Regions from separate parts of the Furfurilactobacillus sp. WILCCON 0119 genome, predicted to be linked through region 4. Evidence: predicted binding sites of a transcription regulator. Region 4 holds the regulator's gene; each other region holds the start of a gene.
The links. Region 4 encodes LexA, which represses DNA repair genes until DNA is damaged. Its sites were predicted from a motif close to CNAACANNTGTTNG; they were not measured.
Positions count from the first base shown of each region.

Region 1: the regulator LexA is predicted to act here: its motif matches at 2,375-2,388, upstream of parE (DNA topoisomerase IV subunit B).
Region 2: the regulator LexA is predicted to act here: its motif matches at 5,863-5,876, upstream of xerS (tyrosine recombinase XerS).
Region 3: the regulator LexA is predicted to act here: its motif matches at 3,161-3,174, upstream of ACRYI5_RS00320 (Y-family DNA polymerase).

Region 1 covers NZ_JBPCCV010000001.1:480,886-488,980, forward strand. The annotation lists gene parC (DNA topoisomerase IV subunit A) at 1-94, opposite strand, end outside; gene parE (DNA topoisomerase IV subunit B) at 154-2,229, opposite strand; partial or broken gene plsY (glycerol-3-phosphate 1-O-acyltransferase PlsY) at 2,526-3,128, shown strand; gene ACRYI5_RS02555 (aldose 1-epimerase family protein) at 3,398-4,276, opposite strand; gene xerC (tyrosine recombinase XerC) at 4,297-5,274, opposite strand; gene trmFO (methylenetetrahydrofolate--tRNA-(uracil(54)-C(5))-methyltransferase (FADH(2)-oxidizing) TrmFO) at 5,362-6,723, opposite strand; gene topA (type I DNA topoisomerase) at 6,871-8,095, opposite strand, start outside.
Region 2 covers NZ_JBPCCV010000001.1:449,343-457,437, reverse strand. The annotation lists gene speC (ornithine decarboxylase) at 1-1,012, shown strand, start outside; gene hisS (histidine--tRNA ligase) at 1,084-2,376, opposite strand; gene ACRYI5_RS02430 (MerR family transcriptional regulator) at 2,776-3,180, opposite strand; gene ACRYI5_RS02425 (APC family permease) at 3,214-4,503, opposite strand; gene ACRYI5_RS02420 (nuclear transport factor 2 family protein) at 4,617-4,982, opposite strand; gene ACRYI5_RS02415 (NAD(P)H-binding protein) at 5,057-5,662, opposite strand; gene xerS (tyrosine recombinase XerS) at 5,887-6,951, shown strand; gene ACRYI5_RS02405 (zinc-binding dehydrogenase) at 7,106-8,095, shown strand, end outside.
Region 3 covers NZ_JBPCCV010000001.1:44,685-52,779, forward strand. The annotation lists gene ACRYI5_RS00305 (alpha/beta hydrolase) at 1-547, shown strand, start outside; gene ACRYI5_RS00310 (bifunctional aspartate transaminase/aspartate 4-decarboxylase) at 680-2,263, shown strand; gene ACRYI5_RS00315 (YoaK family protein) at 2,369-3,052, opposite strand; gene ACRYI5_RS00320 (Y-family DNA polymerase) at 3,214-4,524, shown strand; gene ACRYI5_RS00325 (acetyl-CoA carboxylase) at 4,517-4,843, shown strand; gene ACRYI5_RS00330 (hypothetical protein) at 4,830-5,213, shown strand; gene ACRYI5_RS00335 (WxL domain-containing protein) at 5,325-6,941, opposite strand; gene ACRYI5_RS00340 (DUF916 and DUF3324 domain-containing protein) at 6,961-7,995, opposite strand; gene ACRYI5_RS00345 (WxL domain-containing protein) at 8,053-8,095, opposite strand, start outside.
Region 4 covers NZ_JBPCCV010000001.1:610,810-618,904, reverse strand. The annotation lists gene ACRYI5_RS03165 (hydroxymethylglutaryl-CoA synthase) at 1-872, shown strand, start outside; gene ACRYI5_RS03160 (hypothetical protein) at 963-1,589, opposite strand; gene ACRYI5_RS03155 (nucleoside 2-deoxyribosyltransferase) at 1,878-2,318, shown strand; gene lexA (transcriptional repressor LexA) at 2,380-3,009, opposite strand; gene ACRYI5_RS03145 (DUF896 domain-containing protein) at 3,245-3,484, shown strand; gene ACRYI5_RS03140 (YneF family protein) at 3,588-3,812, shown strand; gene ACRYI5_RS03135 (ABC transporter ATP-binding protein) at 3,895-5,646, shown strand; gene ACRYI5_RS03130 (ABC transporter ATP-binding protein) at 5,646-7,490, shown strand; partial or broken gene ACRYI5_RS03125 (MerR family transcriptional regulator) at 7,622-8,095, opposite strand, start outside.

The sequences.
Region 1 (8,095 bases), 130 kb from region 4:
GATCTTGAATGATGGATTTCGAGTAACGCCCAAAGCGTTCACCCATCACATCTTCCAAGGTCAGTTCCTGAATGTGTTGTTCATTTTCAGCCACAAACGCGACTCCTCTCTCGCTAAGATTAACTCTGATTGCGTCCTACTGACACTTTTGGACTAGTCGGTCGGTTGGTCCCAAACGGTGATCGTTGGACCAGTGCTGGTTGAATCGGTTGATTCAGCGGTCAATGACACACTGTCAGTCGCTTCGGTATCTTCATCCACATTATGGGCGGAATTAACAGCCGCATTGTCTAAGATCGAACCGTCCTCTTCTAAGTTAAAGGCGACGTTTTCTTCAATCCACTTACGTCGTGGTTCAACTTTATCGCCCATTAAGGTCGTCACCCGCCGTTCAGCTAAGGCCGCGTCATCGATCCGCACCCGGATCAATGTTCTTGTGTGTGGGTCCATGGTCGTTTCCCATAGTTGGTCCGCGTTCATTTCCCCGAGCCCTTTAAACCGTTGGAGTGAGTAGCCACGGCCAATCTTCTTTTCCTTGGTTCCAAGCTCGGCGTCCGTCCAGGCGTATTCAATCTGCGTCTTTTTCCCAACTCCACGCTGAAGCTTATACAGCGGTGGTAAGGCAATGTACACCCGGCCAGCGTCGATCATTGGCCGCATGTACTTGTAAAAGAACGTTAACAAGAGGATCTGGATGTGGGCACCATCATCATCGGCATCCGTCATGATGATGATTTTGTCGTAGTTGGCGTCCTTGATGTTAAAGTCAGCCCCAACACCGGCACCAATCGTGTAAATCATGGTGTTGATTTCTTCATTTTTGACGATGTCTTGTAACTTAGCCTTTTCGGTATTCAAGACCTTCCCCCGTAGTGGCAGAATGGCTTGGAACTTCCGATCACGCCCTTGTTTGGCTGAACCACCGGCAGAATCACCCTCGACTAAGAATAATTCATTGCGTGATGAGTTCTTCGACTGTGCGGGTGTTAGCTTTCCAGAGAGGAGTCGTTCTTGACGACCCTTCTTCTTCCCGTTACGGCTTTCGTCCCGGGCCTTTCTAGCAGCTTCGCGCGCTTGGCGTGCTTGCAAGGACTTTCTGATGAGCATTTGGGCAAACTCCCCGTTCTCCATCAGGTAAAAGCCCAGTTGCTCGTTAATTACGTTATCGACGATTGTCCGCGCTTCGTTAGTTCCGAGCTTGTCCTTCGTCTGACCTTCAAATTCCAAAATTGCTTCTGGAATCCGCATAGAGATAACCACGGACAGCCCTTCCCGAACGTCGGAACCCTCAAGGTTTTTATCCTTGTCCTTTAACAGACCAACCTTGCGCGCGTACTCATTGAACGCCTTGGTCCAGGCTGAGCGTAACCCAGCTTCATGGGTCCCACCACCAGGTGTCCGCACGTTATTAACAAACGAAAGGGTCGTTTCCGAGTACCCATCGTTATACTGAGCGGCCACTTCAACTTCGACACCCTCTTTGTTTCCGTCAAAGTACATGACGTCACCCAGGGTGTCCTTGTCTTCGTTTAAGTAAGCGACAAATTCCTTGATGCCATCAGGGAAGAGGAACGTCTCCGTCCGCTCTTGATCAGCCCGTTCGTCTGTTAACGTTATCTTGACGTTTGTCAGCAAAAATGCTGATTCACGGAGCCGTTCTTCTAACGTATTAAAGTTATAAACGGTGGTTGTAAAGACGCTTGGGTCTGGTTTGAAGGAAACCGTTGTTCCGTTAGCCTCTTTGGTCTTGCCTAACTTCACAAGGGTTCCCACTGGTTGGCCACCGTTTTTAAAGTCTTCCTGGTATTTTTGACCGTCTTTCACGATGGTCACCGTTAACCATTCAGATAATGCGTTAACAACGGAAGAACCAACCCCGTGAAGACCACCAGAGGTCTTGTAGCTCCCCTCGTTAAATTTACCACCGGCATGGAGCACGGTGAAAATAACTTCGGGCGTTGGGATACCAGATTCGTGCATTCCCACTGGCATCCCCCGGCCATGATCGCGAACCGTGATCGAGTTGTCTGCATGAATGGTCACGTTGATCTCTTGACCAAATCCTGCTAAAGCCTCGTCAACCGCGTTATCCACGATTTCATAAACCAAGTGATGAAGGCCCCGGCCGTCGGTTGATCCGATGTACATCCCCGGACGCTTCCGAACGGCTTCGAGACCGTGTAAAATTTGAATGCTTGATGCGTTGTAATCCTCGGCTGATGAAGCCATGTCAACATCCTCTCTCAATTAGACTATCTAAATTAAAATAACACACAAACCGCGTTGGGGCACACTTAATTTTGTTAACCATCATTATTTCGCCATTAATGCGCCAATCATTAACCGCATTAGCGTGATTCATTTTAGCATAATACGAACAAACGTTCTACAACAAAAAAGACCGCATTCCCCCCAATCTGTTCGCATCATGAGCAATTCAACCATGATTTGCGGTGGATTTGGCAGCGGAGTGGCTTCATGATAAAATGAAGGGCATTAACTACGCTAACGTAAGGAAGTTGCTCATGCTTAAACTACTCATCATGCTCGTGGTTGCCTATTTACTGGGGGCCATTCCGACCGGCGTTTGGATCGGTAAACTATTCTTTCATAAGGACATTCGTGAGGAAGGTTCTGGAAATATCGGCACCACCAATACCTACCGGGTCCTTGGTAAAACGGCTGGAACGACGGTGATGGTCATTGATATCTGTAAAGGCGCACTGTCCACGCTGCAACCAGTGATCTTTGGGGCACCAGTCGTCCATGGAATTGTCATCAATGGGTTACTCATCGGCTTAGCGGCCATTCTTGGGAACACGTTCTCCATTTTTGACGGGTTCAAAGGTGGTAAGGCCGTGGCAACCAGTGCCGGGATTCTTGCTGGTTATAATTTCCCCTTTTTCCTCATCGCCTGTGTCATCTTTGCATCACTGGTTTACATCACCAGCATGGTTTCCGTTGCTTCGATGGCCGCATTAACAATCATTACATTCATATCCCTGTTATATCAAGACGGGATTTTAACCACTGTCGCCTTTGTGCTCACGTTGTTTATTATTTACCGTCACCGAAGTAATTTGGACCGCATTAAAACTGGGACGGAGCGGATGGTGCCGTTTGGCTTATACCGGCGCTACCGCCTCACCCATCCCATTAAGGTGCACGAGAAAGACGCACCCGCTGATTCTGATAAAAACGCTGCACCATCTGCGGCGTCTGAAAACCAAGTACCCACAGATAAGGCTACTGATGAGTCGTCCTCAGCGGCTAATCAATCATGATTGATGGAACTCGTCTGGATTGCCCGGACGAGTTTTTTTGATGCCTTAATTTGCACCAGAATAACGCCCATCGACATGTGTCGGTAGGCGTTATTTTTGCTCCAAATGTTTAGTTAAAAGAACTCTAATGCGTAATCTGCATTAAAGGTGGCTTGTGACGCAAGGTGATGGATTCCCGCCTTTGTGGCTAAATCGCCAGTGGCATCAATGGCATCCGCGATCCCCCACCATGGTTCAATGCAAACAAACGGCGCTTTTTGTGGAAACGGTGACCAGATGCCGACGTAATCGGCGTTAGCAAGTGTCATGGCAACCCCGTGTTCATTCACATCGGACGTCAACGTCAGCGTTGTTTCACGTTGATCGAGCTTTAGGATCTTAGCGTCATGTTCAAACAATGCGTGATCGAGCGTCACTGGGTGCGTAAAATCGAGGGTTGTTGGATGATTTTGGTCACTAAACGGCCCCACCAACTGGACCGACGGATATGTTTGCGCTGGACTTGCAGCAATCGTATAATCCTCAAATTCGCCAGTCTTTTGACCCAACGGAACGTTAAAGCCCGGATGCCCCCCAATGGAGAAATACAGCGGTTCCTGCCCGGGGTTAGCAACCCGGTATTCGACGCTAAGGTGGCGGTCTAACAGACTAAACAAGATGTCTAGTTTGAAGGCAAACGGATACTGTTCACGACTGGTCGCATCGTCCATTAACGTAAACGTCACACTCGTTGCTGTTTGGGCGGTAACCGTAAAATCACGATCCCGGGCAAACCCGTGTTGGGTCATTGAATAGGCTGTTCCTGCTACTTTGTACGTATCATCATGGAGCCGCCCAACAATTGGGAATAAGACGGGTGCGTGCCGTCCCCAAATGGTCTTATCTGCTTGCCACATGTATTCGGTTGCTGTCGCTTGATCGACAACACTAGTCAATTCTGCCCCATGCTCATTAATAAGAACCGTTAAAACATCATTTTTAAGCGTAATCATGAAAAAAGTTCCTCCCAAAATTAACTGTCTGAATCGGTGGGTCCTTGGTGGCCATGATCCACTGCTCGTGGAAAGAAATCGCGGTAGCTTTCCTGGAGTTTTTCCTTTGTAACGTGCGTGTAAATCTGAGTGGTGGAGAGACTACTGTGCCCCAACAGTTCTTGAACCGTCCGCAAATCCGCACCACCATTCAATAGTTGTGTCGCAAACGAATGACGGAGCATGTGCGGATGAATTGAGCCGGTGAGTGAACTTTTCTTCATCACTTGATTTAGCGCATACTCGATCCCTGCACTGGTCAGTGGTGCCCCCATGCGGTTTATAAACACTGAATCATGGTTCTGATGGTACTTGGCCATTAGGGGCGTTCGGCACTGCTCCTCGTAGGCAAGCAGTGCGTCAGCAGCGTAGTGTCCATAAGGGACGTAACGTTCTTTATCACCCTTCCCATGGACGAGAATCATGTGGGTTTCGCGATCAATATCGTGATAGGTCAACCCGGCGCATTCAGATACCCGCATCCCGGTTGCATACAGCATCTCCAGCAGCGCACGATCACGATACTGAAGTGGTTTATGTCCATCGCCACTAGCCGTTGTTAAGAGTTCATCAATTTCCTTGTCATAAAAAAACCGTGGCAAGCGTTCCGCGTGTCGTTTTAAATTCACGTACACAAACGGATTATCAGTCACTAAATCATTTTTGACCAGGAAGTTATAAAACGACCGCAATGAGGACACCTTTCGGGCAGTGGAGGCCCGGGCATAGTGTGCGTCATACAAGTGACTGAGGTACACGCGCACATCTAAGTGATCAATGGCTTTAAACGACGTGAAGCCGCCATTCGCCACTAAAAATGCCACAAATTCTGCGAGATCTTCACGATACGCCGTAATGGTTTTATCGGAGTACCGCCGTTCAACCTGGAGATATTCCAAAAATAAACGGACCCATTTATCAGCATCTGGTGACGCGGTTAACTGTGGTTGTTCTGACATCATAAAAACCCCCGTTAACTGCTACGTTAGCAAATTAGCGGAGGCTTGACAAGCGTTGTTCAATTTTATTGAAACCGGTTGCCGGATTTATTCAGCTGGTGTTGGTGTCAGTACCGTGTCAGTTGCAACGGGCGTGATCGCTAACGTTGGCAAAAATTCATCCAGTGCCCCCAGTGCGCGAAGTGCAACGGCAGTATTACGTTCACGTTTATCACGAATCCGGTGGTCTAAACCAGGAACAATCCCAAAGTTTGCATTCATTGGTTGGAAATGGTCTGGATCAGCCGTCGTAATGTAATTTGCCATGGCACCAACCATGGTCGTCTTTGGAAAGACCGCTGGCTGTTCATTTAGCGCCACGCGGGCCGCATTGATCCCGGCAAGAATCCCGGAAGCGGCACTTTCAATGTACCCTTCGACCCCTGTCATCTGGCCAGCAAAGAACAAGGTTTTCCGGCTCTTTGTCTGGTACGTTGCGTCCAGTAACTTCGGTGATTTCAGGAATGAATTCCGGTGCATCACCCCGTAACGAACAAACGTCGCCTTTTCTAATCCGGGAATCATGCGGAACACGCGCTTTTGTTCGCCCCATTTTAAATGCGTTTGGAAACCAACGATGTTATACAGGTTCCCGGCCGCATTGTCCTGCCGTAACTGAACAACCGCAAATGGCCGTTTGCCAGTCCGGGGGTCATCTAAACCGACTGGCTTCAGTGGCCCGTATAAAAGTGTTTGTCGGCCCCGTTTGGCCATCACTTCCACTGGCATACACCCTTCAAAGACATCGCTATCTTCAAAATCGTGCACGTCCGCCGTTTCAGCATGAATTAAGGCGTCATAAAACGCGTTGTATTCGGTTTCGTTCATTGGTGCGTTGAGGTAGGAGGCCTCACCCTTGTCGTAACGTGACTTCAGGTAAACCTTCTCCATGTCCAGTGAATCCTTATTTAAAATTGGCGCAGCGGCGTCGAAGAAATGTAAATCATCTTCTGCGGTAAAGGCCTTAACAGCGTCAGCTAACGGTCCCGCGGTCAAGGGCCCCGTGGCGACCACCGTGATGCCATCAGGAATGGCAGTCACTTCACCTGAAATCACTTCAACGTTTGGCAAGGCGGTCAATTCAGCCGTGATTTGTTCGGCAAATGGTGTCCGATCAACGGCTAAGGCGCCGCCAGCTGGAACCGCGTTTGCGTCAGCGGAACGAATCACGATACTGTCCATGCGCCGCATTTCTTCCTTTAGCAAACCAGCAGCGTTGCTGATCTGATTGGCACGCAGTGAGTTTGTGCAGACAAGTTCTGCAAAATTACCGGTTTCATGAGCTGGTGTTAGTTTTGTGGGCCGCATTTCGTATAAACGAACGTTGACCCCCATTTTGGCGATGTGATAAGCCGCTTCACTCCCGGCTAACCCGGCGCCAATCACATTAACAGTGGGCGTAGATTCCATGCTGAATAACCTCGTTTTCTTTTGACTAAAAGTTTAATGATCATGTCTCATTGTAGGCCATCACAGGCAGGCTGTCAGCCTTATTTAAAGAAAACAGCCACCAATTCTGGTGTGCTCCCAGAAATGGTGACTGTATTTAAAGATAACTTACTTTTGAACGGCTTCTTCGTAATCACCGTTTGGACAAACGACCTGTTTGCCACCCTTGACCTTCTTTTCAACCAAGAAGTGACCATCCTTAGGACAATCACGGCCAATTGGCTTATCCCATGACACAAAGTCACAGTCAGGGAACCGGGAACAACCGTAGAATAACCGGTTGCGTTTTGACTTCCGTTCAATGATCTGCCCTTTATGACACTTCGGACAAACAACGCCAATTTCCTTCACGATGGCCTTCGTGTTCCGACAATCAGGGAACCGGGAACAAGCAAAGAACTTACCGTAGCGGCCCATTTTAACCACCATGGGTGCCCCACAGATATCACAATCAAAACCAGCTGGTTCGTCCTTGATCTTGATTTTCTCCATGTTCTCTTCGGCTTTTTTAACTTCCGTTGAGAAGGGCTTAAAGAACTCATCAACAACCTTTACCCAGGCTTCAGAGCCCTTTTCGATCCCGTCCAACCGTTTTTCTAAGTCAGCCGTGAACTCCACGTCTTCAATGTCTGGGAAAAAGTCGACGATAACGTTATTCACGATCTCACCGAGTTCCGTCGGGACAAACCGCCGGGCGTCTAACTTCACGTAGTTCCGTCGTTGAATGGTGTCTAACGTTGGCGCATACGTGGATGGACGACCGACACCATTTTCTTCCAGTGCATGAATCAAATTAGCTTCTGAATAACGTGCCGGTGGCTGTGTAAAGTGCTGTTGTGGGTCATTTTTGGTCATCTTAACCGCATCATCGACTGCTAAATCAGGCAACACGTTGTCCTTTTCAGCAGCCCCTTTATAAACCTTGGTGAATCCAGCAAACTTTGTTTTTGAACCATTTGCACGGAACTGAACATCATTTTGATCAATGGTCACCGTCATCGTATCAGACACTTCAGCCGTCATTTGTGAGGCCACAAACCGGTTCCAAATCAGCTGGTAGAGCCGGAATTGATCATTTGTCAAAAATTCCTTCATGTCAGCAGGCGTTCGGTTCACACTGGTTGGCCGAACTGCTTCATGGGCATCCTGGGCCCCTTCTGGTAGCTTGCCCTTAACCGGTTTAACCGCAGCGTATTCAGCCCCGTACTTTTCATGAATGAAGGCGGAGGCTTCTTGCTTAGCTACGTGGGCGATCCGGGTGGAGTCAGTCCGCATATAAGTAATCAGCCCAACACTACCACCCTTACCAATGTTGATTCCTTCATACAACTGT
Region 2 (8,095 bases), 160 kb from region 4:
CTTTATGAAGTATTCTTCGACTTCACCATTTTACGGGATTTTTGCCTCAATTGATGTCTCTGCAAAAATGCAGGAAGGCGCAACCGGTAAAAAAATGTGGAATGATACAATGTTAACGGTCGTTCGGGCCCGTAAACGGCTCCTTCGTGAGGCGACAATGATCCGCCCGTTCGTGCCACCAATGGTTCATGGAAAACCATGGGAGGACGCTGCCGACCAAGAAATCGTTGATGACAAGGCATACTGGGCCTTTGATCCTGATGAAAATTGGCATGGTTTTGACGGCTACAGTAAGGGGCAATATTTCATTGATCCCAATAAACTCATGCTCGTTACAGCCGGCTTAGACATTCCAAATGACACTTATGAAGACTTTGGAATCCCTGGCTCAATCGTGACGCACTTCCTGCATGAACACGGCATTATTAACGAAAAGAACGATTTAAACTCCGTTCTCTTCTTAATTACGCCAGCTGAAGATGACGCAAAGATGAACAACCTTGTTGATCAAATTCTTAAACTCGAAAAGTACATCAAAGCAGATGCCCCACTAAAGGAAGTCCTCCCTCACCTTTACAAAGAACACGAAGACCGCTACCGGAATTACACCATTCGTCAGCTTTGCCAAGAAATCCACGACTTCTACAAGACGCATAACGCCAAGAAATATCAAAAGGACATTTTCACCAAGGAACATCTGCCAGAACGTGCGATGACACTAGAGGAAGCTGACACCGCATACCGGCGGAATAACGTTAAGCTCGTCCGCCTTGATGATATTTTAGGAAAAATCGCTGTGGAAGGGATTATTCCTTACCCACCCGGAATTTTTGCCATCGCACCAGGCGAACGCTGGACGCAAACCATTCTAAATTACTTTAAGGTTTTGGAAGAATCGACCAACAAGTTCCCAGGCTTTAGCACAGAGGTCCAAGGAATGTATTATAAGGAAGAAAACGGCCAGGAAGTTGCCTACGGTTATGTTTACGAACCAAACGACACTAACGCTTAATCTACAAAAAGAGGTGCCCAAAAATGGGCGCCTCTTTTTCATGTGATCTTGTTTCGTATTATTTAACCGACTCAGTCTTCCTTCAAATAGCGACCTGGATCAGCCAGAAAATCTGTTACTTGAATCGTTTTCTTCTTGTTGACACCAGCACGCACCAATTCCAATTGGCCGCTCTCAGCTTCACGTGTTCCCAAAACAACGTAATAACGTGCGTTGCGGCGAATCGCGCTCTTAATTTGTGAGGCCACTTTAATCCCCTGATAGTCTTTATCCGCTGCAATTCCTTTAGACCGAACGTTGTTTAATAGGGTGAAAGCGAGGTTATCGCCCTCGTCATCTGCTGAAGCAAAGAAAACGTCTAATGTTGCTTTCGGTGCAAAATCCGGATTTTCTTCCTTTAAGAGAAGTAATAGTCGTTCTACCCCCATACCAAAGCCAATGCCACCTTCGTTTGGACCGCCAAGCTGTGAAATTAACCCGTCGTAACGCCCGCCGCCACAAACTGTAACAAAATCGCCACCAAAGCAACTTGCATCTGACATGATTTCAAAAATCGTTTGCGTATAATAATCTAACCCCCGAACCATGTCGGCATCGATTTCGTACTCAATGTTTAATTCGTCCAACAACCGTTTAACCTGTTCAAAGTAGTCTTTTGAATAGTCGCTTAGTGAATCTAAAATTGACGGTGCATTTTCGACAATCTTTTTGTCAGTTGCATCTTTACTGTCGAGGACGCGCAACGGATTCTTATACAGCCGTGTCTTGGAATCATCACTCAATTCGTCATAGTGCGGTTCCAAATACCCAATTAAAGCTGCTTGGTAATTTTCTCGTGTCTCTTGATCTCCAAGGGAGTTAATAACCAGTTTTAAATTCTTAACCCCAAGTTCTTTGAAAAACTGCAAGGCCATTGCGATTACTTCCACATAAATTTGGGGTGATTCACTGTTTAGTGCTTCACAGCCAATTTGATTAAATTGGCGCTGCCGCCCTGATTGAGGCCGTTCATATCGGAACATGGGGCCCATGTAGTAAACCTTATATGGCTTCGGATATTCCGGGCCGAATAACTTATTTTGAACATATGTCCGGACGGTTCCGGCAGTCCCTTCTGGGCGAAGGGCAATTTTGCGTCCCCCTTTATCTTCAAAATCATACATTTGCTTTTCAACAATGTCTGACGTATCGCCAACGTTTCTTGCAAAAACATTGTAGTCTTCAAACATCGGCGTCCGAATCCCGCGGTAACCATACTTAGAGAAAAGTGTTCTAACAACGCCCTCCAACTTCTCCCACGTTTCAATTTCTCCGGGCAAAATATCAGTAGTTCCTTTTGGTCTTTGATAACTTACTTCAGTCATTATCCACAGCTCCTTTTCTAAGTGACAAAAAAGCGCCCTCCAAACTACATTAGTAGTTTGGAGGGCGCCAAAACGCTGTTCCACCTCAAATTTATAACAGCCTCACAACTGTTACCTCAGTGAGTCCTGGTTCGCGAGCGCCAGGATTCAGGATTATTAACGCAATCACGCGAAATTTGTTACTCGAATAATTAATTGTCTTCACAAATTTGGTTCGTAGATGTGATTCACCTTAAATGCCAACTTTCACCGCCGTTGGGTCTCTATGACTTACATTAAAGCTTTTTCTCTACTCATAACCTCTACCTTTAGAATAGAACTATTTAGCCAAAAGTCAACAATTTTGAAAGCGCTTTTTAGTCGGTTTAAAAAACACCATACGCTTATTAGAAATTCACGTTACTGCTTCATTTTATGCTCACGATCCATAGCGTGCAGTTCCAACCGTGTTTCCTGCATGTGTTCATCAAAATGGTCAAGCTTATCATGCAGGTGATCGATCGCCGTTTGCAGATCGTCACGTTTTTGTTCCATCTCAACTAGTTGCGCCGTTAGCAATGCCCGCTCTTCCTCAGAGGTCTCCGCAGCTGAATCAAACAGATTAATATATTTCCGCAGGTTTTCAATCGTCATCCCTGCTGCCCGCATCTGCGTGACAAACTTAATGCGCCGTAAAATACGCTCATCAATATCACGATTCCCGGCTGGTGTCCGATCAATCGGTGGAATGAGTGACTCGCTTTCATAATAACGAATGGCCGTTGCCGGTACACCTGTTTGTTCACTTGCCTCTTTGATATTCACGTCGATTCACCCTCTCTTTATCAATAATTTTATTTAATCGCGCTGATTCAGGTAACGGTTCAAAAAGTAAAACGGAACGGCAATCACAAGGCATCCAAGACCCATCATTAACTGGAAGTCACTTGCCTTTGATAACAACCACAAACTCACAAGCACGGCCGTGACGGGCAAAATTGGCCCGAACGGTAATCGGAAAGCCGTTTCGTTTGCATGGAGCTTACGGTGACGGAACACAAGCACAGCCAAAATGGTCGGAATGTATTGAGCAAACCGTGAGACAACTGAAATGGCCGCCAACGTTTGGAACGTCCCAGAAATTGCTAACGGAAAAGCAATTAGGAAGGAAATGATCATTGCAACAGCGGGCACGCCCTGCCGGTTACGCCGACCAACAATTTTAGGCATGACACCATTATCGGCCATTGAGGCACCGATTCGGGGCAAGTAAAACGATTGAGCCGTGGCAATTCCCAAAATTGAGACGATGGTTCCAACGGCAACAATCGTCGTGCCCACCGGTCCCAACATCTTAGCGAGCCCGGTTTGAATTGGCGCCGTGTTACCAGCAAGATGACCGCCTAGCACACCGATTGAAACGACCTGAATCGCAATGTACAGTAAGGCGACAACTCCCAGAACAACCATGATGGCAACCGGGATTGTTCGTTGCGGATTTCGAAATTCTTGTGCGGCAATCGCAATCGCCTCAAATCCAGTAAACGCATAGAAAATTAGAATTGCTGCCGAGCCAAACGCGTTGTTGAAATTCGTCGTTGTGACGACAAACGGCGTAAAGTGTGCGCCGTTAATAAAGAACACCCCGACAACAACGAATAAAATGAGTGGAATCAGCTTTGCGACGGTCACAATGTCATTGACCATCTTGGTTAGCGTTACGCCAGAAATGTTGATCAACGTCAACGTTCCTAACAGAACAAAGATCGTCACGTCTTTCCAAAGGGGCTGTTGTAGAACCGGGAAGATAGCGCCTAACGCCGTTGTAAACGCGGTTGACATGGTCGCCCATGCAATAATGCTAATGGCCCAGACACTGAAACCAACTTCATACCCAACAAAATCGCCAAACGCGGCCTTAGCGTAAAGATACGGACCACCATTTTCATCGAAATATGTCGCATCTTCAGCGTAACAAAGGGCAATTGACACGATAAGCAACATGTCAAAAACAAACACTAAAATGCTGGCAGGTCCGAGCATCGCTTCTGCTTGACCCGGAAGGAGAAAAATCCCGGATCCAATAATTGAATTAATTCCCAATAAAATAACACTTAATAATCCAAACTTCGATTTCAATTTAACCATCTCACTGTCTATCGGTATTTTTATCATCTATGATTATAAAACTTTCATGCTGGTGAAACGACAACAAATAATAACCACCAAGTACTAATACTTGGTGGTTATTCGTTTTTAACTCAATATGGCGTGACAACTGCGCTCATTATTTGACACTGGCCCGCTTTTTCAGCCACTTGCATCACCGTGTGCAATCGCCAATCTTGACGGGACCCACCGCCGATTTGTGCATTAACAATGTTATCTCCGTTAATTTGCCACCCATCAGCCACTGAAACTGCGCTAACGCATTCCTCTTGTGAAGAATAATAGTGCATCTGCCCGTCCGCAATTTGGGCTAACCATTGATTACCCGATTGAACCAGTCCAGTCATATGTGTCAACGTAAATGTTGGTGCCAATATTTTTCTTAATGCATTCGTATCGCAGTAGCTCATCGCCACATTAAACTGACGGTATGCATCAATTGCACGACGTTTTTCCATAATGACCACCACTATTTCAAAACTAAGTTTAGTTACCAACTCGATGCTTCATTAATTATTTTGTTGTTTATAACCTACTTTTGGTTAATGCCTAAACTGTCCCGAGCACCGTATTGATCGTCATGCGCCAATTTAACAACAAGGTCGGCAATGCTGGCAACTGAAACATCATGGTCCCCGAACGGTTCCCCTTTATGCGTCACCTGATAGTTCACATCATTAGAATGTTCAAACCACCCGGGGCGAATTGTTGTGTAGTTCAGGTCAGAAGCGGAGATGACATCAGCGGCGTCACGATATGGCTGCAACACAGGATTACTTTCAAGATTCCCACCGACACCCACTGAGGCCGGGATTTCATTATAAATTCCCATTGACGTGATGAACAGTAGTCGGTTTACGCCAGCGCGGTCCATTCCAGCGACTAAGGCCGTTGCCATTTCTTTCAGATTGCCACTAAGCGCCGCAAAAACAACGTCCTGCCCCGCTAATGCGCGTTGGAGTGCGGTCTCATCCAACACGCTCCCGGCAATGGCACGTTCACGTGTTTCGTCAAGGTGGCCTAAGCCACGTGGGTTTCGTACCATTAACGTTAACTGATCGTCAGTATGTTCCAAAAAATACCGCCGCGTCGTGCTTCCCACCGTTCCTGTTGCCCCAATAATTAAGATTTTTGTCATTATGAGCGCCTCCATCATTCGTTTATAAACGTTAGTGTAAACCCTTCTAGTAACTTTAAGGCAAGCATTAAAATCAAAAAAATCAATTATCGAGCAATTTTTGTTAACGACATTATTGCTTCATTAAATCGTTATGAGGCCGCGACCACATCCTTCTTGCCAATGGCAAGGATGACCAGTAAACTAGGTTTAACAGTAAGAGAACGTTTGTTTGGAGGCTGATTATGGAGAGACAACACTACTTAAATTTAATTGATGATGAACTGTCAACTGCCCCCTGGTTTGTCCAAGAATATTACCAGGCAAAATCGACGATTCCACTATCGCCGGCAACGTTATATCAATATTTGACAGAGTTTCGGCGCTTCTTCAACTGGTTGATCAGTGAAGGTTTAACGCCTGCTAAAACACCGGCAACCATTGACATTCAGGTTCTTGCGTCACTCAAGAAAGAAACTGTTGATTTATATAAATCAGCGCTACTCAATCAGGCAAAACTAACCGGTGTCACTGGCAACCGCGCCCACCCGACCATTAATCGCTCGCTAAACGCCCTCGCGTCGCTTTTTAAATACTTAACCGAAGACACCGAGGATGAACACGGTGAAGCGTACTTTAATCGCAACGTGATGCACAAAATCGCGTTAGTTCGAACAAACGAAACGTATGCCACCCGGGCGGCAAACCTGAAGACAAAGCTCATGCTAGGTCACACAGATCATGACTACCTTGATTTTATTAATGACAAGTATGAAAAGCAGTTAACACCAACCCAAAATCGTTACTTTCAACGGGACAAGCAACGGGATCTTGCCGTTAATGCGCTTTTGCTTGGCAGCGGCTTACGCGTTTCAGAAGCTGCTAACGCGGACTTACGCCACCTTAACCTCAAGACCGGAACCATTGGCGTCGTTCGCAAGGGTGGTCAACGCGATACCGTCCCCATTGCACCATGGACATTACCGTATATTCAAGCCTATGTTGACATTCGCACTGCCACCTACCAGGCAACCCCCACCGATCACGCCCTCTTTTTAAGTCGGTACCGTGGCCATGCATCTCGGCTTCAAGCAAGTTCCGTGGAAAAAATGGTGGCTAAATACTCTAGTGCGTTTAAAGTCCGCATTACCCCGCACAAGTTACGGCATACGCTAGCATCTAAGCTTTATCTAGCGACTAAAAATGAACAACTTGTGGCGACCCAGTTGGGGCAAAACTCAACAAGTGCCACCGGTCTTTACACACACATCATTGATGAAGAGCAACGTGAGGGCTTAGAAAAAATGTAGGACCCCTGTCCCAATGATTGTCGTGTGCTTAAAATACGCATGACACATTGATTAACGTTCATTAATTTTTTTGATACAATTAGCACAAGGTTTGCAACGATGTTTATTGCTAACTGCAATCACATAACCCACTACAAACAAAGGAAGTTCATTTATGAAAAGCACAGTTTTTATCAAACCAAACGTAGTCGCCGTTGAAGACATTGCTAAACCAACAATCGAAGCTGCCGACGATGTGATCATTAAGGTTGTTCGGACGTGTGTCTGTGGTTCCGACCTCTGGGCCTACCGTGGTTTAGAAGATAAGGCCGAACATTCACAAAACAGCGGCCATGAAGCCATCGGAATTGTGGAAGAAGTTGGTTCTGACATCACCACTGTGGTTCCTGGTGACTTTGTTATTGCACCATTCACCCACGGTTGCGGCCATTGTGCTGCATGTCTCGCCGGTTTTGATGGGGACTGTCAAGAACACCAAAACAACTTTAGTGCCGGTGTTCAGGCACAATACATTCGGTTCCAACATGGTGAATGGGCCCTCGTTAAGGTGCCTGGCCAGCCAAGCGATTACAGTGAAGAGATGCTGAAGTCACTGTTAAGTTTAGCCGACGTTATGGCAACAGGTTACCATGCGGCTCGTGTGGCCAATGTCACGACTGGTGATACCGTTGTGGTTGTTGGTGATGGTGCCGTTGGCCTTTGTGGTGTCATTGCCGCAAAAATGCGCGGTGCAAAGCGAATCATTATCATGAGTCGGCACGAAGATCGCCAACGCCTAGCGACTGAATTTGGGGCAACCGATATCATTGCCACGCGTGGTGCTGAAGCCGAAGCCCAAGTTCGCGAATTAACGAACGGTGCTGGCGCCGATGCTGTTTTGGAATGTGTTGGGACGGAACTATCCAACGAAACTGCTATGAACATTGCTCGTCCCGGTGCCATCGTTGGTCGGGTTGGTCTCCCTCACGAACCCCAAATGGACATGACCGCATCATTCTACAACAACACGATCATCGCCGGTGGTCCTGCTTCCATAACGACCTATGACAAGCAGGTCTTGCTGAAGGCCGTTTTGGATGGCGACATTCATCCTGGTAAGGTGTTCACCGAAACGTTTAAATTAGATGATATTAACGCCGCCTAT
Region 3 (8,095 bases), 570 kb from region 4:
CGACATGGATCACGTGATGACATGGCTCAAAACAAGTCCCTATAATAACGAACACGTGGGCGTCGTTGGGTCATCAGCTGGTGGCAACATGGCTGTTGAAATGGGGCTGAAATATGGGCTCCCAACGGTGTCATTATCCGGAATCCTTGATATTGATGATTGGCTACGCGACCATCAAGACGTTGTTGCCCAGCAAGACACCGCTCAGGATTTTGTTCATTCGGCTAGTAGCCAGATCAACCAAACCGGGGCAAACGATGGTTTTTATAAATGGTTTGTCACGAATTATTTTGATGGTCAGACAGATCAATACACTGCGGCAACACCAGCAAAACATGTTTCTCAGACTGCTGGACCGATGTACCTTGCTAACTCGCTTAATGAATTTGTCCCGACAAGTGGGGTGATTGATTTAGTGAGGGCGCTAAACGCGGTTCAAGTTCCGACTGTGAGTCGCTTTTTGCCAGGCAGTCGTCACGCGAAGGGGTATCTGGACGACGTTTATGACGAAACGCTTGCGTTCTTAAAGACGAGCCTCAAAAAGTAATGGTGATAAAAATGGCGGATGACCTGATGTGATGATTGGGTCATCCGCCATTTTGTTTAATCGGCTAATAATGGACATTAGCGGGTCGAGATTGGTATCATGGGGGCGACTAAACAGTGGAGGTAGAGCGATATGACGCGTGAAGATGAACGGGCACTGGAGAAATTAGGAGCGTTTGAAATTAGTGACCGACTGATTGATTACGCCAAACGAGATCAGCGGGGCCACGTGTTTTTGAATGCGGGGCGGGGTAATCCGAACTGGATCAACGTGTCGGCCCGGTCAGCATTGATTAACCTGATGCGTTTTGGCCTCAACGAATCACAACGCACCATGAACACTGGTAACCTGGCTGGCTATATTCAGCCGGAGGGCATTGCAGAGCGGCTCCAAGCGTTCTGTGCGACCCTTTCAACGGCTGATGGGCACTTTTTGAGCGAATCGTTAACGTACGTGAAAGAGCACGTTACGACGGATCTTGATGCCGTAGTGGCTGAGTGGGTCGATGGGGTCATTGGAAACAACTATCCTGTTCCGCCACGTGTGCTACGGTATACGGAACCAATTATTACCCAGTACTTAGCGGCAACAATGGGCTTTGACGAAACGGTGACGGCGACGAACCTGTTTCCAACTGAAGGTGGGACGGCAGCGATTGTCGACATTTTTCATACGTTACGTGAAAATGGACTGATTGCACCTGGTGATAAAATCGCCATTAACACACCGATTTTCACACCGTACTTAGAAATCCCGACGTTAGATGATTATCAGCTGGTTGAGGTTGATTTACGGTCGACAGAGGCCCAAAACTGGGAGATTCAGCCAAGTGAAGTGGACAAGCTTAAGGATGATCAGGTTAAGCTATTGATCCTTGTTAATCCATCCAATCCAGGGGCAATGGCGCTTAACGAGGCGGCATTAGCTGCCTTACAAGACGTGGTGGCGGCCCGGCCTCAACTGATGATTATTACAGACGATGTGTACGGGACGTTTGTTCCCAATTTTAAGTCTGTCTACAGCGTTGTGCCCCATAACACAGTGCTCGTTTACTCATATTCCAAACTGTTTGGTGCCACTGGCTGGCGGTTAGGGGTGATCGCAGTTGCTCACGAAAATGTCTTTGATGCACTGATTTCACAGTTACCTGTCGAGCAAACGCAACGATTAAGAAAGCGTTACGGTCGCGTGGTGACACAACCGGACACACTGTCGTTTATTGAACGGCTAGTGGCGGACAGCCGGTCGGTGGGGTTATACGATACGGCGGGATTATCAACGCCTCAGCAAATCCTGATGGTCTTATTTTCATTAACGCACTTACTTGCAGGAAGCCCCGATTCGTACATTGATGAAGCAACACAACTGGTTGTGACCCGTGAACATGATCTCAATCAGGCGTTGGGGATTCCAGACAATGATTCACCTGATAACACCCATTATTATGAGCTGGTTGATATTTACCGGTTGGCCGAGAAACGTTATGGCAAACAATTTCGTGACTACCTAATGACGAATTTTGAAGAGGTCGATTTCTTGAAACAGCTTGCTGAAAAACGTGGTGTCGTGTTGATGGATGGCGTTGGTTTTGGGTCTTCAGCCGGCATTTTGCGGGTCTCACAGGCCAACTTACCAAACGCAGATTATGCCCAAATAGGGACCCAGATTCTGGCTGTCCTTGCTGATTATTATGCGGCCTTTTCAGCACAGGCATAGGCGCTAACAAAAAGAGGTAAAGTAAAAAGAAAATCCCTGTTACGATGAAGACCCCCCAGAGTTGGACAAAAGCCAGCTCTAGGGGGTTCTTGTAATTAAGTTGGGTTAGTTACCGTGATGTTGATCCCATATCATTAGGAGTAAGACGATTAGTAACGTGACGACAACACCAAGCAGTGATTGTGGGCCGATCAAGCGTGTTAACCAAGTTGAAACAAAGGCGCCGATTCCAAAACTCGCAGCCACCCAAAAACTGTCACGAAGCAAAACGTGATTCGTTGCCTTAGCACCATGACCAAGAAGAAGGTTAAACAACGCGGCACCAACTGTGCGAAGGTTACCAGTTGTCATGGTTGTGTTGTAAGGGTGGTTATTTAGAACACGAAATGTATGAACTTGGAACGCGGCAAATAGTGATAACCCGCTGGTGATTCCACGACTGGGAAGAATCGGTAACAAGAGATCAATGGCAAAAATACCGACGAGCTCTGCGATGATACTAATTTCCTGCCAAATGAGGTGGCCCGGTCGGTTGAACCGTTGCTCAATGAGGTTAGCCAACCCAGCACCAAGGATAAAGCACAGAATTGGGATGAGGTAGGCGATGGTCTTGGCAAAGTGCCCGTCTGCCAGGTTTAATCCAAGCAAAATGACGTTCCCAGATTGTAAGCTGGCAAAGACTTCACCGTGAAAAATGTATGTGTAGGCATCAAGGTAGCCGCCAACGCCGGCTAGCAAAACACCAATCAAGAGGGACTCGTAAATGGGCTGTTTTTTAAGTGATTGCATGTGAACACTTCCCTATGAGTTTAATAATTCAGTTCAGTATACGCCGTCATTAATAAAATGACTGGAAATGATATTTATGAACATGACGAGGAAATTTTGTTGTTAAAGCGAACGTACGTTTGTATAATGTAAATTGAAATCAAAACAGGGAGCGTGAGCAAATGGCAGACTATGACTATGATGTGGAACCACGCGGTGTCTTTTTCGCCGTTGACAATAAGTCTTTTTATGCCAGCGTTGAGGCCAGTATGCGTGGCTGGGATCCGCTAGATGTTTGCCTTGTGGTGATGAGCGAGCAGGAGAACACTAACGGTGGTCTCATCTTGGCCACGTCACCTGAAGCAAAACGGCGGTTTAATCTGCGGGCCAATGTCTCCCGTCAACGTGATTTGCCGGATGATGCCAGCATAAAGGTGGTGCCGCCGCGAATGAATTTATACATCAAACGTAACCTTGAAATTAATAACGTCTTTCGTCAGTTTGTGGCTGATGAAGACTTGTGGCCGTACTCAATTGATGAATCGATCTTAGACCTAACAAAGTCGTGGCGGCAGTTTGGGGCGTCACCCGTCGCAGTTGCGCAAGTGATTCAGCATACGGTTTATGAACGTTTTGGGCTTTACGTCACGGTTGGGATCGGTGAGAACCCGGCCCAGGCGAAGATTGCCCTAGACATTTATGCAAAGCATGCGGAGAACTTTATTGGTCAAATTAGTTATGCAACGGTCCCACAAACGATTTGGTGCATTAAAGAAATGACTTCTGTTTGGAGTATTGGTCGGCGCACAGCTGAGCATCTTCGACGGTTAGGAATTACCAACATGAACGAGTTAGCACATGCCAATCCGTACATGTTAAAGCAGGAAATGGGGATGATCGGTGCCCAACTGTTTGCACTATCATGGGGGATTGACCGGGCAGAATTGCGGGAGCGGGTTGATGTGAAATCAGCAGGCTTCAGTAATTCGCAAGTGTTACCAAGGGATTATGATGATCAGCACGAAATTGAACTGGTCATCAAAGAAATCGGGGAGCAGCTTGCCTCACGATTACGTGGCCATGAAAAGCTAACGGCCAGTGTTTCACTCAGTATTGGGTTTTCGTATGGCGTGAAGGAGAGGACCGGCCGCGGTGGGTTTCATCAACAATTACGGTTAGACGCAACCAATGATCATGAAGAAATCGTCCGTGGTCTGACCTACCTGTTTCGTAAACACTGGCACGGTGAAGCGGTTCGAAACATTGCGGTGGCGGGCGCAAATTTATCGGCTGCGACTTACCGGCAACTAAATTTATTTGTTGATCCTGAAGCACAGGAAAAAAAGCACCAGGTGGAAGCAACGATTGACGATCTGCGGCATCGGTTTGGTTTCAAGGCCCTGGTGTACGCACGGAGTACCGAAACTGGCGGGACGGCCCTTGACCGTGCAGCGCTGGTTGGTGGCCATAACGGAGGAAACGCCTATGATTGATGAAAGTCGGCTCATTTATGAGCGAATTGAGCCACTCTTTTTGCGGCAGCCGCACACCCGTTACTGGATTCTCGTTGCCGATGATCCGTACGACAAACAATATAATTTCTTTTTCAATTCGCTTAAACAGGGCCACCGGGAAAGATCAGTGCCATTGCATTCAGTGACCGATTACCAGTTAGCCTATTTAGAAGCGCTCATTGCTAAGTTACGGTTACGGACAAAGTTAACGCTTGTTTTTTTGAATTTTCAGCAGCAGCGGTGGCCCGAAAGCCAACGCTTAATTGAACGGAGGCGGCATCCCGATGAAGCCCGGTGAGTATGATCCAGAGTTGGTCAAGATGTTTTTCCATCATGATTATCAGGATCGTGGCATGCTTAAATGGCAGGGGTATTACTTGTCGGACCATACAAGCGCCCTTAATAAGCAAACGTTGGCTGAGAATGAACGTGATGCCCGTGTGACCGTTGACCCAATGGGCCAAGAAGCAATTTTTACGGCCGTGGGTCAGGCAATTTTGAAGCAAAAGGCAGTCGCCATTTTTCTGAACGAAATGAGTGTGGAAAATGGGTTGCCAGCTGTCATTGAAGGCAGAATTATGGGGCAAGGGCGTGAAGATGTGATTATTGTTGGGGAAACCAATGTGCACATGGAACAAATTAGGGCGGTTAAGGTATTGAATGAGTGAGGGCAGTTGAGAAGTGCCGGCAACATACAACGCTAAATGGAGTACAGCAATTGCTGATCGAACACATAAAAAAGAGGCCTCCAGTTGGATGCCTCTTTTTTATGGTCAGCCCTAACTTGCGTTTGGAACGTTTGCGAGTGTCCATGTAATCGTGGACTGGTACAAACCGGGTGAAACTAACGGTGTTGGGGCAATTTTTAGTGTTGACGGTGATAAATCTAAAGACGACGTTGCGGTACTCGTCGCTTGTTGTTGAAGAACCAACGTTTGTGAACCATCGTTACGAACGGCCACGTTATTGATTGCACCGTTTGATGAAAGGAGATTGAGGGTGATGCCCCCGTTAGCCCCCAACGCACTTTTATCAGTTGCATTGTTAAATGGAGTCATGCTAGCGTAGAGCGTCCACCCAGCACCGCTTCCACGCGGATCAGTAACTTGGAGGGCGCCCTTACCGTTCCCGTCATACGTTGTCTTGGGACCGGTGAATGGGGTTGTTGTGGTCAACGTTGTCCCCTGAACAATATCGTTAATTGGGACGGAGCGATTTGTTGACCCAAAGCTAAAGTCAGGGACGCCATCTAATGTGAGTGAGTTGGGAGTGACACTAAGGGTGGCTGTGTTCGTTTGATCTTTTTGAGCAGAGGTTCCAGGAACAGGCACCATTAATTCTGCGTAGTACGTACTTTTATCTTCCTTAATTGACGTTTTATCGAGGGTCAAAACACCGTTGCTAATGCCGGTGGCGGCGTCGGTTGAGACACTAACCTTGGTTCCATCAGCTAAGGTTTGCCCATCCTTAATGACTTCATCGGTACCGTTAGCCAGCTTATGGTGCCAAGCGCTGACTGTCGTGCCTTTGGTATAACCGTTGACTTCAAATGACGGATTGGTTTTCCCGTTTTCTAACGCCTTGGTGTCTTGTAACCCCCCGATAAACATTTTTAACGTCCGGGTGAGGCCACTTACCTGTGCGGTAACCACGACTGGGCCATATTTTGAGGTCTCACTGCTAGCCGTGACTAACCCAGTATCTGAAATGGTTGCTACGTTGGTGGCTGAACCATCTGGGTTAGCAATTGACCACGTGATTTTATCCGTTGCCTGGGCGGGGGTCAACGTCGGGTGGACGACTTCTGAATGCCCGTTAGGCAGGTTCGGGTTATCAACGCTTAACGAAAGGTCAGTAGCGTGAACGATCTCAGGTGAAATTTGAACTTTAACAACGTTCGAATAGTAGGTATTGGCACCAACACCGAACCAGCCACCGGAATAATGTAACTGAGCTTGGTAGTAAATCGTGTGTGATTTACCATCGTTTTTAAACGTGTTTGTTAACGACGAATTTTGATGGTTACTATCGGGATTATTAGCTGAAACGGTGGCAGTGCCAGACGAACCGGAACCATTGGTCACGGGCTTCCAAGCAGAGTTGTTTTCTGACCAATTCCAGGTAACGGTGGGATCCCCCTGATCGGCAGTGAGAAAAAACGTTGCCCGAACTGTACTCAGCTTTAGCGTATATGCAGTGTCTGCCACGGAATTTGTATCCACAGGCTGTTGTTGAAACCCACCGGTCCACTGAGAAAAGAATCCGGAAACGGGTGCCGCACTGGGTGGGTTGGTGTTTGGGTAATCAGCGGCGTTAACGGGAATACTAACTGATAGAAAAATAAACATCGTGGTTAATAAGCCGATTAACCATGGTAAATGGCGTTTATATTTCACGGGGCAATCCTCCTCCTTACTAGTTTGCTGAGTGATCGTTTTTATTTCTGCGACCTAACCAAAAGCTAATACCAGCAAGTAAGAGGGCGCCGAGAATCGCAAGCAGAACGTATAACCAAGTCCAATTATGTTTAACATTGGTCAGTTGCTTATTGTACTTATCGGCTTCCTTTTGTGAAATGGTAAAGTTTTTGGTGAATTTCCAGCTTCGTTTAGCTGATGTGGCCGTTAGTTTCAACGTGTACTTGCCGGCCTTTAACCGATGATGACCTGTGGAGATGGCGTAGTTGAAATTACTATTTGGTGCCATTGCGTAGTCATGCTTGGTGGTCTTGTATAACTGGTTCGAACTGTTGCGAGGATAAACCCGGCCCGTGATGGACATTTTCCCAAAGAGAACGGGGGCCTTGTTTTGTAGGTTTGCTAGCACGGCACCATCACCGGCAACTTCACCTGCACGAACTTGGTTCAAGGCCAGGTCGGGGGTAACCTTTTTATTGGGGTTTTCTTGTAACCGCACCCCAAGAACCATTGAGTAGCGGTTATTGATCTTAAAGCCCTTAGTTTGCCCTGTTGCCTTGTGGGTTGCGGGGTCAGAAACAAAGATACCGCCGAGGATTTGACCCTGGAAGCCTTTTTTGGGAATCTGGGTGGTAAACGTAATTGGTTTGGCCTCATTAGCGGCTAACTTGACGGTTACTGCCTTCGACGTTAGCTGTGTAAACGTGTACTTTGCGGATGAGTCGCGCTTTTTGTTTGGCGTATACACAACGACCCCGTTGTCCCCAGTTGTTGCGTTTGTCGGTTGAACCTTTAACGAGCGGGCCTGGTTTGTTTTATTAGCGACCACCACTGTCAGTTCCTGGGTCTGGTCGGGGGTAACCTTTAGGTCAAAGAAACCGGTCTCGTCTGGGAGCTGATTTTTGGGAAATTCTGGTGTGATGGTAAAGCCGGCACCAGTGGTTGGACTCGTTTCAGCGAAAACCGTTTGGGGGACGATTAAAAAGAGTGAAACAAAAAGGAGGGTGGTAAACACCCGTTTAATAGTCTGCATAGTTGATCTCCTGATGAAAAGAGCCGATTAACCAGTTGGTTATTCGGCTCTTTCGTATTAGTTCGCTGGTGTAGCAGTTGGAGCATTTTGCAACGTCCAG
Region 4 (8,095 bases):
CTGAACACACCCGGGCAGTTGAAGTAAAGCAAGCATGTTATTCAGCGACCGCAGCGTTACAACTGGGTCGTGACTACCTGTTAGCCCATCCTGACCGGCGTGTCTTAGTTCTGGCGGCGGATGTGGCCCGGTACGGGTTGGAAACGGCTGGAGAAATCACGCAGGGCGGCGGCGCGGTTGCCATGGTGATGAGCACGGAGCCCACAATCATGGCAATTGAAGCGGACAGTATGTATTTAACACGTGATGTTATGGATTTTTGGCGGCCAGTTTACGCGACGGAAGCACGGGTTGACGGGCATTATTCAGCCAACATTTACATCGATTTTTTCCAGGATGTCTGGCAACGATTTAAAACGCAATTTGATCAATCGGCGATGGATTTTGATGCATTTCTCTTTCATTTGCCGTTTACAAAAATGGGACTTAAAGCGTTGCGAACGGTTTTACCAGAAGTGGATGACACACAGGCGACGAAACTAACGACGAACTTTGAGGCCGCCCGTGAATGGAACCGTCATGTGGGGAATCTATACACGGGTTCTTTGTACCTGAGCCTGCTGTCACTATTAGCAAACGGTGAGCTCGCTGCTGGTGCCCGTTTAGGACTCTTTAGTTTCGGCTCCGGGGCAGAAGGTGAGTTTTATACTGGCCGACTGCAACCAGATTATCGCCAGGGGTTCAATAAGGCAGCGATTACGGAACTACTTAATAACCGGACGCCGGTTGATGTGGCCACATACGAAGCGCTATTTTCAGATCAATTGCCAACCAACGGCACGGATCGGGAGCTTGATATCAGTGCGGACCCAGCCCAATTTGTGTTAACAGGCATTAAGAACGAACAGCGCCAATATTTAAATCGTGGTTAATGAAAACGGTGGTCCTACGGGATTGCCGTTTTTTGGCTGAAAAAAGTCCTGTCGATCAAGGATGATCAACAGGACTAAACGGAACGGTGATTATTTAATGAAGTTCGTGACAGTTTTACCGTTTTTTGCACTATACAAAACCTTGCCTGATTGGTCCGGGCTAACCATGGCCAGGGTGTAATCGTCCTTCAAGGATTTACTGATGTTGGCGGATGAGGCCCGTAAATGGTCTGTCATGGTTGGCCATTTAGCTTCCTCAGCGTCACTTGGCGTTTTTTCTAACTCCTCCAGAGCTTTAACGGCATCCTTATTGGTTGGATGAATGGTGTATGTCTTTGTGTCAGCGTCAAGTGTAACGGTACCAAGACTACTGAAGGCATTTGCCAGTTGTGATTTAACCTGGCTCTGTGCGTTAGCGGTTGCCGCACTCTTCTGGCCGGCCGTTTCACCATCAATGGCAGCTTGGTTCGGATTGAATACCGAGGCAGCTTTGGTTAATGCTGCCTTAGTGGTCGAACTGCTGGAAGATGACTGCATGCTCCATGAACCATGGTGGTGCCAGACGGGGAGCTTAACGACGCCGTACCCAGTAATGAGGGCAAAAACGACGACTAATAGGGTGGCAAAACGCCAGGTTCCGTAAGACTGGATTGAGTTGAGCAGGTAAAAAACGGCAAGGATCAACGCGATGCCACCGAAAACGGCCAAAAAGATCATGATTATTCCTCGATTTCATTGGGTAATGTTGTCTTTTAAGTGTACCATTGTGGCCGCCACTGAAAAAGGGGCCATTAATGAATTGAGTGGTGGAAATTGTGGAAATTAGTGATAAACGTATGTGAAGCAGAAGATTGTGGACAATGTTTCGATTTAGATTCATAAATGGTGAACCGATTGCCATTATCATGAGGATTTACTAAAAAATATGAATGAGTTTTCGGAATCACGGTGACAATGTTCGCTAATCGAGTATACTGAGAATACTACTTGAGGAGGAACACACACGTGAAATCAATTTACTTAGCAAGTCCTTTTTTTGATGAAGAACAAATTGACCGGGTTAAGCGCGTTGAAGCAGCCTTAGCCGCCAACGCAACCATTGGGGATGTCTTTAGCCCCCGGAAGTCGCAGTTTCCCGAATTGACCTTTGGGAGTCCTGAATGGCAAGAAACGGCCTATAACCATGACTTAGAAAACCTTAACGGGTCCGATATTGTTGTAGCCGTGTCCGACTTCACTGAAGATTCAGTTGATAGCGGGACGGCGTTTGAAATTGGTTACGCCGTGGCTAAGGGCAAGCAGGTAGTTTTACTTCACGAAAAGGATAGCCTTGTTAACTTAATGTTGGCTAAGGGGGCAGTGACTTACGTGACAACGGCTGAAGCCATTGCAGATCTTGATTTTGATGCCTTACCAAATCAAGCCTACCCAGGCAAAGTTCAATAATCAGTAAAAAAATCCCTGAACGGCTAACTGCGTTCAGGGATTTTTGTGTGGTTAAATAATGCTAATAAACAGAGTCACGGTAGAGGCCAACAACCTTACCTAAAATGGAAACTTGGTTAAGAATGATGGGCGCCATGTGATCATTTTCTGGCTGAAGCCGGTAGTGATCGGATTCCTTGAAGAATCGTTTACAAGTGGCTTCATTTTCGTCAGTCATCGCAATGACGATGTCACCATTGTCTGCATTTTGTTGGCGGCGGACAATGACCCGGTCACCAGTCAAAATGCCCATGTTGATCATACTGTCACCACGAATGGTGAGCATGAACAAGTCGCCATCATATTCGGTTAATTCTGGGGGAATGGGGAAGTAGTCGGTTGCGTCTTGAACCGCTAAAATGGGTTCCCCAGCAGCGACGACACCCAGAACCGGAATCTCATTAGGGGTCGTTGAAATGCCGAGGGCGGTTAGACCAGCGTCCGTTAGTTCAATGGCCCGGGGTTTTGTTGGATCTTTAACCAGGAGGCCCTTTTTTTGGAGTCGGTCAATGTGACCGTGAACGGTGGATGTTGACGATAACGCAACCGCTTCACCGATTTCACGGACCGTTGGCGGGTAACCTTTTTCGTTAACCCGGTCATAAATGAACTGGAGAACAGCCATTTGCTTCGTTGCAGCACCTTTTGCCATGTTTACACCTCGTTATTAAATGTCGTCGCCATGGGTCTTGTACACCACAAACGGGTGGCCGAAAATGGTGCCCATGATGGATCGGAAACGCCGAGCGACGCTTTTTGTTATTTAAAACTTAGCATATTTTACGAACAGGGTCAAACAAATGTTCGCTACATTGCAAATCTTTTCCTCTTTTGGCAATAATCTTGTATAATAGCTGTCAAAGCTGAATTAAGGAAGTGACTGAATAATGGAACCAGAAAAATTGCGTGCTCGGATTAACGAATTAGCTCAGAAAGCAAAAGATGGCGGACTGACTGAGGACGAACAAGCCGAACAAAAAAAGCTCCGCGAGGAATTCCTTGCAAACTTCCGGAAATCATTCCGTTCACAAGTTGAGATGATGCAGGTCTTCGATAAGAATGGTAATGAAGTGACACCGGAAAAGGTTCGCCAAGTTCAACGTGATAAAGGCTTGCGTGACGATTAATTAACGTTAATGAAGATTTTTTCGGTTAAAGGGTTTTCATCCGCCGATTAGTTGTGTAGTATAATAAGATGTATTTTATTTAAACGTAAAGGAGGGGTATTTGATGTCAACAGGGTTGTGGATCTTACTTATTATCGTAGCGGCAGTGGCTGGCGTTGTCGGCGGCTTTTTCTTTGCACGCCGTTACATGCAAAACTACCTTAAGAATAATCCTCCAATTACTGAAGAGATGTTACGGACAATGATGTTGCAAATGGGGCAAAAGCCTTCTGAAAAGAAGCTTAAGCAAATGCTTGCCACCATGCAAAGTCAGGCACGTAAAGGTTAATTCATGTAATTAAAGTAACGGATAGGATTATTCCTATCCGTTTTTTTGTCGTTTCATTTGAATTGAGAGAGGTTGGTGAGTTATGGCAATTTTTAGAAAGTTGGCCTGGTATTTTAAAACGGAACGGCGGCGCTATTTACGGGGTGTTCTTGGGTTATTGATCACGGCGCTCCTTGGCGTTATTCCACCCCGGATCCTCGGGGATTTAGTTGATTTGATGGGGAAACGCCAATTGACAGGGTCCCGGTTAGCACTGGACCTTAGCCTCATGGTTGCTGTGGCGTTAGGTGCTTATGCCGCCCGCTTTTTATGGCGAACGTCGATTTGGGGCGGTGCGGCAAACCTTGAACGAACGCTGCGGGAACGGTTGTACTGGCACTTTATGCAGATGGACGCGAGCTTTTATCAGCGTTACCGGACCGGTGATTTAATGGCCCATGCAACAAACGACCTTTCTGCCATTCAGCGAGTGGCTGGTGGGGGGATCTTGCAGTTTGCAGATTCCGTCATCACAGGGGGAACAACGTTAATTGCCATGCTGGTGCTTGTTAATTGGCGGCTAACGATTCTTGCGGTGTTACCACTACCATTGATCGCAGTTGTTGCCCGGTATTTGGGAACAAAGATTCACGTGGCCTTTGGTGAATCACAGGCCGCGTTTTCTCGGCTTAACAATAAGGCCCAGGAAAGTATCGAGGGAATCAAGGTCATTAAAACACTTGGTCAGGAGCAACAAGACGAAGCAGACTTTGAAACTCAAGTGAAGCAGACGATCGCCATTAATCGGCGGACCAACAGGCTAGACGCACTTTTTGATCCATTAGTCACAATTATTATTGGACTTTCCTACGTTGCGACAATCATTTTAGGCGGTCGGTATGTGACAACTGGCGTAATCTCGCTGGGGCAACTGGTGACGTTTATCGCCTACATTAGTATGTTGATCTGGCCAATGTTTGCCATTGGTCAGTTATTTAACACGATGGAGCGGGGGAATGCGTCGTACGACCGGGTTAATACATTGCTGCATGAGCAGTCCAGCATCGTCGAAAAGACGGCGGGGTTATCTGCGCCCGCACACGGCGAATTAACGTTTAATATTGAGGCCTTTCATTATCCTGATGAAACGGGCAACCAATTGACTGACGTTCACTTCACGTTGCCCGCGGGTCAAACGCTTGGCTTAGTGGGCCGTGTGGGGGCGGGGAAGTCATCCGTTATGCGGCTATTACTCCGTCAGTTTGATGCATACACCGGTGAAATTACGATCGGTGGTCATGACATCCGCGACTATACATTGGATGCCTATGTCGGTGTTTTGGGCTATGTGCCTCAAGATAGTTTCTTGTTTTCGTCAACGATTCGCGAAAACATCGCGTTTGCTAAACCACAGGCGACCCAGGCAGAAATTGACGCAGCGGCGCACATTGCCGCGTTTGACGTGGAGATTGCAACCATGCCGAATGGTTATGATACAGAAGTTGGTGAGGGCGGTGTGTCTCTATCGGGTGGGCAAAAGCAGCGGTTAGCCATTGCACGGGCCCTGTTAGTTGACCCAGAAGTGCTAATTTTGGACGACGCGTTATCTGCGGTTGATGCGAAAACGGAAGCGCAAATTTTAGAGCGGTTACGAGCTGCCCGAAACGGAAAAACGACGATTATCGCAACCCACCGTTTGAGCGCGGTCGTGAACGCTGACCAGATTCTTGTGTTAGCCGATGGACACGTTGCCGAGCGTGGCGATCACGCAACGTTAGTGAAAGCGCACGGTTGGTACGAACGCATGTATGAACAACAACAGTTAGCGGATGCGATTGGAGGTGGCAATGCTTAATGGCAGAAAATAAACAATCAGCGTGGCATAAAAGCATGACCATGAAAGAGCAACGAACGGTGATCAAACGGTTATTGCCATATGCAGCACCATATAAGTGGTCCTTCATTTGGGCAATCGTCTTTGCGTTTATGGTTAGCCTTGTGAACGTGGCATTACCAAAATTGATGCAGACTTACATGAATCATTATTTACGGGTGAACAACGCCGGTCTCCGGGTGGTCTTGTTCTTTGCAGGCTTTTATTTCTTAGGCACGTTAATCAAAGCATTATTTCAATTTTCACAAGAATTTTTGTACGCAATGGGCGGCGAGTACATGCTGGAAAATGTGCGGGTGAAGCTTTTCCGAAAGCTACATTCACTGGGCATGAGTTACTTCGATCGGGTGCCAGCGGGTTCGATTTTATCGCGCCTCACAAATGACACGATGTCCTTTCAAACCTTTTGGTCCTTATTTTCGGCAGCAATTATTGCGCTGTTTTCTGTGGTGACGTCACTATACGCGATGTTTACCACAAATGTGACCGTGGCGTTTGCCGTGCTGGCCTTTCTTCCGGTGCTGTTGTTTGTGATTTGGTACTATCAGCACTTCAGTAGCCGGGTTTACCGGGCCATGCGTGAGCGTTTGAGTGAGCTCAACGCAACACTGGCGGAGTCAATCAGTGGAATTAGCGTCATTCAGGATTTTCGTCAGGAACGCCGGATGAACGCTGCGTTTGACGAAACTAACGAAGCTTATTACGGGACGCGTAAAGCGATGATTCGGATTAACTCATTACTGTTGAGTCCCGTCATTCAGTTGCTGTTCGCATTGAGTGAAGTGGCCGTTTTGTGGTTGTTTGGAATCAATGCGATGGATCACTTCGTTTTGGCGGGGACGATTTATGCGTTTGTGCTGTATTTGGATAATTTATATAATCCGATGTCCACGATGATGGACTCACTGTCTGATTTTCAGGATGGAATCGTTGCGGGTTCCCGGATTTTGACCGTGATGGATGATCAAACACTTGCACCACAGCAACATCCGGTGGCTGGCGCGAAGATCACCCGCGGTGAAATTGAATTCCGGCACGTGAACTTTAGTTATGACGGCGTTCATGATGTGCTGCACGATGTGTCATTTACGGTTAAACCAGGGCAAACGGTGGCCTTAGTTGGTCATACCGGCTCGGGGAAATCATCGACCATCAATGTCTTAATGCGTTTCTATGAATTTGGTTCAGGACAGATTTTGATCGATGGCCGCGACATTCGGGAGTACGACATGGCGGAATTGCGGCGGCAGTTTGGGTTAGTGTTGCAGGATTCATTCATGTTTTACGGCGACATTGCCTCAAACATTCGGATGTTTGATGACAAAATCAGTGATGACCAGGTGGTCGCAGCGGCGCGTTTCGTTTCGGCGGATCAGTTTATCGACCGGCTTCCCGGGAAGTATCATGCAAAGGTGATCGAACACGGGACCAGTTATTCCGGTGGTCAACGTCAATTGATCTCATTTGCCCGGACGGTGGCACATGATCCAAAGGTCCTGATTTTGGATGAGGCAACAGCGGACATTGATACGGAGACAGAGGCGTTGATTCAGGACGGTTTGAAGAAACTACAGGCCGGCCGGACAACCATTGCCATTGCACACCGGTTGTCGACCATTCGGGAGGCAGACCAGATTTTAGTATTGGATGCAGGCCGAATCGTTGAACGCGGGACGCATGCTGAACTCTTGGCGCAGGGTGGCCGGTATTACGATATGTATCAGTTACAAACGGCGAGCGATGCGGAGCACCGTGATGCGTTGCTAGACCAGGAAACGGAATCAATTGATGTTAACCGTGACTAAAAAGTCGCCACTCAGCTAATTTGCTGAATGGCGACTTTTTGTGATTGACAATTATTGCAATCGGTCTAAGCGTAATGGTCGATGATTGCTTTTAACGTTTGGGCCGCCCCTTTTTTACCAGTGCCCTTTTAGTAATAGGCGGTGAACCGTGGGTCGGTAACATACATGGCTGCCAGGCCCTTGTGTGCTTCGGGAGAGTACTGACCATCTGGCCAGGTCATCGTCAAAAAAGCCTTGTGCAGGTCGAAAATGGCCTTTGCGGCAGGCTGGTCAAAATCATGTGTCCCAACTAATGGTTGAAGTGCTGTAAGAATTTCCTGAGTTAACTGTTGTAAATGAGTTGATTCTTCTTCAGAGAGGGCATTGAATTTTTGATTGCTCCGGTTAATTACGTCGGTTCCGTATTGTTTGCGAATCTCTTTGCCGTATTGGTCTTCGTTATCACTGATTGCCTTTGTTTTAAACGCTGCGAATTTTTCTGTATCGGTCATGATTGACACGCCTTTCATGGTTGCGAGTGTTTGGTTTAGCGAGGTAAGTAGATTAGTTAACCGAGCCTGTTCAGCAATAATTTTTATGCGTTGCTCATTTAAAGCCTGATATTG